DNA from 2 places in the Bacillus mexicanus genome. Region 1 is predicted to be linked to the other one. Evidence: a T-box and tRNA genes for the amino acid it is inferred to sense, from the RefSeq annotation. Region 1 holds a T-box; the other holds one or more tRNA genes.

Region 1 (3,369 bases):
GGCAGTCGGGCGTTTTTTAGCTTCGATTTGCGAACCATATCTCGAACCGTTCAGAAAAATCATCCCTCCGATCGCAATGCTGGATATTTCACCAATCGTAGCTATCATTGTGCTTCGATTTGCGTCACTTGGCTTGTGGGGGCTTTATCGCATGATTGTATTTTAATTGTGACAGTTTGATAGGGGCTTGGCAGCAGCCAAGCCTCTTTACATAGAAGGGAAAGACGATGAGCGATATTTATCAGCACTTCAGAAAAGACGAGCGGGCCTTTATTGATCAGGCGCTCGAATGGAAAAGTATTGTCCAGGAGCAATATCGGATGAAGCTGACCGACTTCTTAGATCCCCGAGAGCAGGTCATCCTCTCTGCTGTTACGGGGCAAACGGACGTCGGGGTTGCTTTTTCCGGCGGATATGACCGAGCGGAACGAAAACGGGCCATTCTCTATCCGGAGTACATCACGCCGGAAGAATCAGATTTTGAACTGCAGGCGTTTCACGTCCGTTATGCTGAAAAATTTGTCTCGGTAGATCACCGATCTCTGCTTGGCGCATTAATGGGCATAGGTTTAAAACGGCAAAAATTCGGTGACATCGTGTTTTCTGAGACATCAGTGCAATTGATTGTCTCAGCCGATATCGCTGATTTTGTGGCTGCACAGCTGACCCAAGCAGGAAAAGCGGCGGTCAGCTTAGAGAAAATTGACTTGTCAGACCTTAACATTCCAGCAGTTGATGTCGAAATAAGAGATGACACGGTTTCTTCATTAAGGCTTGACGCCGTCTGCGCCTCTGTGAGCAGGCAATCCCGCCAGAAATCACAAACGCTCGTGAAAAACGGGCTCGTCAAAGTGAACTGGAAGGTAGTTGAAGATCCTTCATATTTGGTGGCGGAAGGGGACATGCTGTCTATCAGAGGCTTTGGCCGCTGCAGCTTAACAAAAATCGAAGGAAAAACCAAAAAAGACAAGTGGAGAGTTACGTTTGAACGACAAAAATAGTCGTTTTTTCAGTTTTTTTCTCCATCTGTGCGAAATTTGTTTTATAATGTGAACTAGATAACTGTACTGAAATGTAAAAATGGAGGTGGCATGATGCCATTAACGCCAAATGATATTCACAACAAGACATTTACAAAAAGTTTTCGCGGATATGATGAAGATGAAGTAAATGAATTTCTAGCACAAGTCCGAAAAGATTACGAAATTGTTCTTCGGAAGAAAACAGAGCTTGAAGCGAAAGTCAATGAGCTCGATGAAAGAATCGGTCACTTTGCTAATATTGAAGAAACGCTGAATAAATCGATTTTAGTTGCTCAAGAGGCAGCTGAAGACGTAAAACGCAATTCTCAAAAAGAAGCAAAGCTGATCGTTCGGGAAGCAGAGAAAAACGCTGATCGTATTATCAACGAATCTTTATCAAAATCAAGAAAAATCGCCATGGAAATTGAAGAGCTGAAAAAACAGTCTAAAGTATTCAGAACACGTTTCCAAATGCTAATTGAAGCTCAGCTCGATCTTCTGAAAAATGACGATTGGGATCATTTGCTCGAGTATGAAGTCGATGCAGTCTTTGACGAAAAGGAATAAATTCTCTGAGTATCTTGACATATTCTTAGCTTGTCGAATATAATACGTTCATAAATTCAGATGAAAAGACGGTTGAAAGGGACAGTCATGTTTCCTTCAGGCCTTCATAGCGACCCGGAGATGGTGAGAGTCCGGGATGGCCGGAATCATGTAGATCAGCCCTTAAGTTTCCTTTCTGAACTCACAGTAGGTTAGGACGTTCATCACGTTACGATGCTCGAGTGGAAAAAGCGTATGTTAGCTTTTTCTAAAAGGGTGGTACCGCGAGATAAGCTTTCTCGTCCCTTATGGGATGAGAGGGCTTTTTTTATTTTCTGAAAAAATGCAGTGGAGGAATGAAAATGGATTTTAAAGATACGCTCTTAATGCCGAAAACGGATTTCCCGATGCGTGGAAATTTGCCCAACCGTGAGCCTGACATTCAAAAGAAATGGGAGGAAGAGGATATCTATCGTCTTGTACAGGAACGGACGAAAGACCGCCCGAAATTTGTTCTACATGACGGACCTCCGTATGCAAACGGCGATATCCATATGGGCCATGCACTTAACAAGATACTGAAGGACTTTATTGTCCGCTACAAATCAATGAGCGGCTACAATGCACCGTATGTACCGGGCTGGGATACACACGGATTGCCAATTGAAACAGCTCTTACAAAAAACAAAAAAGTAAACCGCAAAGAAATGTCAGTAGCGGAATTTCGCAAGCTGTGTGAAGAGTACGCTTGGAAACAAATCGAAGGACAGCGTGAGCAGTTTAAACGTCTTGGTGTCCGCGGTGATTGGGAAAATCCGTATGTGACATTAAAACCGGAATACGAAGCGCAGCAAATTCGCGTATTTGGTGAAATGGCAAAACGAGGCTACATTTACAAAGGCCTTAAACCAGTTAACTGGTCACCTTCAAGTGAGTCAGCTTTGGCCGAAGCAGAGATTGAATATCAAGATAAACGTTCAGCATCTATTTATGTTGCTTTCGGTGTGAAAGACGGAAAAGGCGTTCTTGAAAACGGCGAGCGTATTATCATCTGGACAACAACGCCTTGGACAATTCCGGCGAACCTCGGAATTTCAGTGCACCCTGATTTTGAGTACAGCGTGGTGGCAGCAGGTGAAGACCGCTTTGTCGTAGCCAGTGATTTAGTCGAAAATGTGGCCGCTGCCTGCGGATTTGATCAATATGAAGTGACGAGAACGATCAAAGGGAAAGACCTTGAGAACATTATCGCAGAACACCCGCTGTATGGCAGAGACTCTCTCGTTATGCTTGGCGAACACGTCACAACTGATGCCGGAACAGGCTGTGTTCATACAGCGCCGGGACACGGGGAAGATGACTTCATCATCGGCCAGAAATATGGCTTAGATGTGTTATGCCCAGTTGATGCAAAAGGTGTCATGACAAGTGAAGCTCCAGGCTTTGAAGGCATGTTTTATGATGATGCGAACAAAGTAATCACACAGCAGCTTGATGAAAAAGGCGCGCTTGTAAAACTTGAATTCATTACTCACTCTTACCCGCACGATTGGAGAACAAAAAAACCAACCATTTTCAGAGCGACAGCACAATGGTTTGCGTCAATTAAAGACTTCAGATCAGACCTGCTGGATGCCATTAAAGAAACAAAATGGGTTCCTGAATGGGGCGAGCAGCGTTTGCACAATATGGTTCGTGACCGCGGAGACTGGTGTATTTCCAGACAGCGTGCATGGGGCGTGCCGATTCCGGTATTTTATGCTGAGAACGGAGAGCCGATTATTACAGATGAAACCATTGA
Region 2 (3,369 bases), 1.1 Mb from region 1:
TAGGTCTGAGGTGGAAGTGTGGCGACACATGGAGCTGACAGATACTAATCGATCGAGGACTTAACCACATTTGAATGATGTTACATCTGTTATCTAGTTTTGAGAGAACACTCTCAACTTGTTTGGTGGCGATAGCGAAGAGGTCACACCCGTTCCCATGCCGAACACGGAAGTTAAGCTCTTCAGCGCCGATGGTAGTCGGGGGTTTCCCCCTGTGAGAGTAGGACGCCGCCAAGCAATTGCACGTTAGTGCAATTATGGAGGATTAGCTCAGCTGGGAGAGCATCTGCCTTACAAGCAGAGGGTCGGCGGTTCGAGCCCGTCATCCTCCACCATTATACATATCGGTTTTACATATAGGCCGGTGTAGCTCAATTGGTAGAGCAACTGACTTGTAATCAGTAGGTTGGGGGTTCAAGTCCTCTTGCCGGCACCACTTTTATATGTTATTATATTCAAGTCTCTTATAAGAAGAGCCATTAGCTCAGTTGGTAGAGCATCTGACTTTTAATCAGAGGGTCGAAGGTTCGAGTCCTTCATGGCTCACCATTTCCATATTGCGGATGTGGCGGAATTGGCAGACGCGCTAGAATCAGGCTCTAGTGTCTTTACAGACGTGGGGGTTCAAGTCCCTTCATCCGCACCAATTTTGCGGAAGTAGTTCAGTGGTAGAACACCACCTTGCCAAGGTGGGGGTCGCGGGTTCGAATCCCGTCTTCCGCTCCAACTATACCATCCACGCCGGGGTGGTGGAATTGGCAGACACACAGGACTTAAAATCCTGCGGTAGGTGACTACCGTGCCGGTTCAAGTCCGGCCCTCGGCATTGATTTTTGCGCCCGTAGCTCAATTGGATAGAGCGTTTGACTACGGATCAAAAGGTTAGGGGTTCGACTCCTCTCGGGCGCGCCATCATCTACATGAAATCGGGAAGTAGCTCAGCTTGGTAGAGCACATGGTTTGGGACCATGGGGTCGCAGGTTCGAATCCTGTCTTCCCGACCATTCTTGGGGCCTTAGCTCAGCTGGGAGAGCGCCTGCTTTGCACGCAGGAGGTCAGCGGTTCGATCCCGCTAGGCTCCACTTGGTTTCAATAAATATTTGGCGGTGTAGCTCAGCTGGCTAGAGCGTACGGTTCATACCCGTGAGGTCGGGGGTTCGATCCCCTCCGCCGCTACCAATGGACCTTTAGCTCAGTTGGTTAGAGCAGACGGCTCATAACCGTCCGGTCGTAGGTTCGAGTCCTACAAGGTCCACCACTATACGGAGGAATACCCAAGTCTGGCTGAAGGGATCGGTCTTGAAAACCGACAGGGGTGTCAAAGCCCGCGGGGGTTCGAATCCCTCTTCCTCCTCCATATATACTTTTAATCATCGCGGGGTGGAGCAGTTCGGTAGCTCGTCGGGCTCATAACCCGAAGGTCGCAGGTTCAAATCCTGCCCCCGCAACCAAAATAAATGGTCCGGTAGTTCAGTTGGTTAGAATGCCTGCCTGTCACGCAGGAGGTCGCGGGTTCGAGTCCCGTCCGGACCGCCATTTTAAATATAAGGCTCGGTAGCTCAGTTGGTAGAGCAACGGACTGAAAATCCGTGTGTCGGCGGTTCGATTCCGTCCCGAGCCACCATTTATTAATATATGTTTTGGCGGTTGTGGCGAAGTGGTTAACGCACCAGATTGTGGCTCTGGCATTCGTGGGTTCGATTCCCATCAATCGCCCCAAATAAAGTTGCGGGTGTAGTTTAGTGGTAAAACCTCAGCCTTCCAAGCTGATGTCGTGGGTTCGATTCCCATCACCCGCTCCATTTCTATATCGTCATGGGCCTGTAGCTCAGCTGGTTAGAGCGCACGCCTGATAAGCGTGAGGTCGATGGTTCGAGTCCATTCAGGCCCACCATGACTTATATTCCACAGTAGCTCAGTGGTAGAGCTATCGGCTGTTAACCGATCGGTCGCAGGTTCGAATCCTGCCTGTGGAGCCAATTGGAGAAGTACTCAAGTGGCTGAAGAGGCGCCCCTGCTAAGGGTGTAGGTCGTGTAAGCGGCGCGAGGGTTCAAATCCCTCCTTCTCCGCCATATGATTACAAATATAAGTTCTCAACTATCGGCCCGTTGGTCAAGCGGTTAAGACACCGCCCTTTCACGGCGGTAACACGGGTTCGAATCCCGTACGGGTCATCCAGAAACCTTGTAGAATATGCAAGGTTTTTAATTTTTATAAATCCTGATATGCTTTAGAATTAACAGGTAAGCGAGGATTTTAACACTAGTCCTGAGAACAGAGTCTAATGGACAAAGCAAACAACTGTGGCGTTCGAACTCTATTTATTGCAGAAAGAAAAGAAGCGATATAAGTTATAAATGAAATTTTGTCAACAATCTGAAAAGCCGCTCTTACAGCGGCTTTTTTTGATTTACAGATTCATGGAATAGATTGTAAAAGATAAGAACGTTGCAAACGCACTCCATAATACATAAGGCAAAAGAAGATAGCTAGCAGCCATGCTGTATTTTTTTGCAATGAACATTAATAGGAATGCAGTGATCGCGACAAGCAAGCAGTCAATCGATGCAGCGAGCAAATTTTTTTGAGTGAATTGAAAATAGCTGAATGCCTGATTCAGCACGAAGTTAACCAAAAGTATTATCCAAAAGCTTTTCGCTTTTTTAAATGAACACGCTGCAAATACTATGGTAGCTGAAAGGGAGATCAGGGCAAACAGGATCGCCCAAACGATGCCGATCGCAGATCCTGTCGGTGTCCAGTTCGGTTTTTTCAGTGAATGGTACCATTGTTGGTCAATTGGAAACAAGTATCCTGCTGCTGAAAACAGCGCATAGGTAATTACAAAAACGGCTATGGCACCGACAATTTTCTTCATATTTGCAACCTCCATATGTATTTATTTTGCATTTGTACTTACCCTATCTTTTATAAAGATTAAACTCCCGATATGGGGAAAAGATGGGCTTAAATCAGTACTTTATTGGTTCTTATTTTTCCATAAAATAGATTTAGGAACGTATTTTTCGCGAATGACATCGTAAAGTCACTTATTAGAGAACTGATTAGCATCACATTGAATGTTTCGTCATTCCACACGAAGGAGAGTCTGTTGAAAAATTGCTGGAGGGCAAGCGACATGACATTGGGCAGCAAAAGGGTTATTTGAAGCTGATGACCGATGTGATGAAAATGTACAAGAACCCCCTTTAACGGGGGTTCAATCAGCATGGAGGTCGCCGAATGTGGTCATGATTCCTTCTTCATCGAGTTCTTCCTCATAACGTTCATGGGCTCTGCTTTGATAAACTGTAATTTCTTTGCCTGTAATATCTGTTGCAATGAAATTTTCGTACGACTCTGTATTG

The links. A T-box is a leader RNA that pairs with one kind of tRNA and senses whether it is charged. The one in region 1 lies ahead of ileS (isoleucine--tRNA ligase), so its partner is inferred to be a tRNA-Ile.
Region 2: it encodes a tRNA-Ile, which carries the amino acid that the T-box ahead of ileS (isoleucine--tRNA ligase) is inferred to sense. The anticodon was not compared.

The regions. Positions count from the first base shown of each region.
Region 1 covers NZ_JBCEYV010000001.1:1,132,853-1,136,221, reverse strand. Annotated here, with positions in the region: gene AAGG74_RS06000 (YggT family protein) at 1-166, shown strand, start outside; gene AAGG74_RS05995 (YlmH family RNA-binding protein) at 228-1,001, shown strand; gene divIVA (septum site-determining protein DivIVA) at 1,095-1,589, shown strand; T-box leader at 1,652-1,878, shown strand; gene ileS (isoleucine--tRNA ligase) at 1,931-3,369, shown strand, end outside.
Region 2 covers NZ_JBCEYV010000001.1:20-3,388, forward strand. Annotated here, with positions in the region: partial or broken rRNA gene AAGG74_RS00005 (23S ribosomal RNA) at 1-68, shown strand, start outside; rRNA gene rrf (5S ribosomal RNA) at 122-237, shown strand; tRNA gene AAGG74_RS00015 (tRNA-Val) at 260-335, shown strand; tRNA gene AAGG74_RS00020 (tRNA-Thr) at 361-436, shown strand; tRNA gene AAGG74_RS00025 (tRNA-Lys) at 474-549, shown strand; tRNA gene AAGG74_RS00030 (tRNA-Leu) at 560-646, shown strand; tRNA gene AAGG74_RS00035 (tRNA-Gly) at 652-726, shown strand; tRNA gene AAGG74_RS00040 (tRNA-Leu) at 741-826, shown strand; tRNA gene AAGG74_RS00045 (tRNA-Arg) at 836-912, shown strand; tRNA gene AAGG74_RS00050 (tRNA-Pro) at 928-1,004, shown strand; tRNA gene AAGG74_RS00055 (tRNA-Ala) at 1,010-1,082, shown strand; tRNA gene AAGG74_RS00060 (tRNA-Met) at 1,103-1,179, shown strand; tRNA gene AAGG74_RS00065 (tRNA-Ile) at 1,182-1,258, shown strand; tRNA gene AAGG74_RS00070 (tRNA-Ser) at 1,265-1,357, shown strand; tRNA gene AAGG74_RS00075 (tRNA-Met) at 1,375-1,451, shown strand; tRNA gene AAGG74_RS00080 (tRNA-Asp) at 1,460-1,536, shown strand; tRNA gene AAGG74_RS00085 (tRNA-Phe) at 1,549-1,624, shown strand; tRNA gene AAGG74_RS00090 (tRNA-His) at 1,644-1,719, shown strand; tRNA gene AAGG74_RS00095 (tRNA-Gly) at 1,729-1,802, shown strand; tRNA gene AAGG74_RS00100 (tRNA-Ile) at 1,818-1,894, shown strand; tRNA gene AAGG74_RS00105 (tRNA-Asn) at 1,905-1,979, shown strand; tRNA gene AAGG74_RS00110 (tRNA-Ser) at 1,983-2,073, shown strand; tRNA gene AAGG74_RS00115 (tRNA-Glu) at 2,104-2,175, shown strand; gene AAGG74_RS00120 (TspO/MBR family protein) at 2,412-2,879, opposite strand; gene AAGG74_RS00125 (yteA family sporulation protein) at 3,222-3,369, opposite strand, start outside.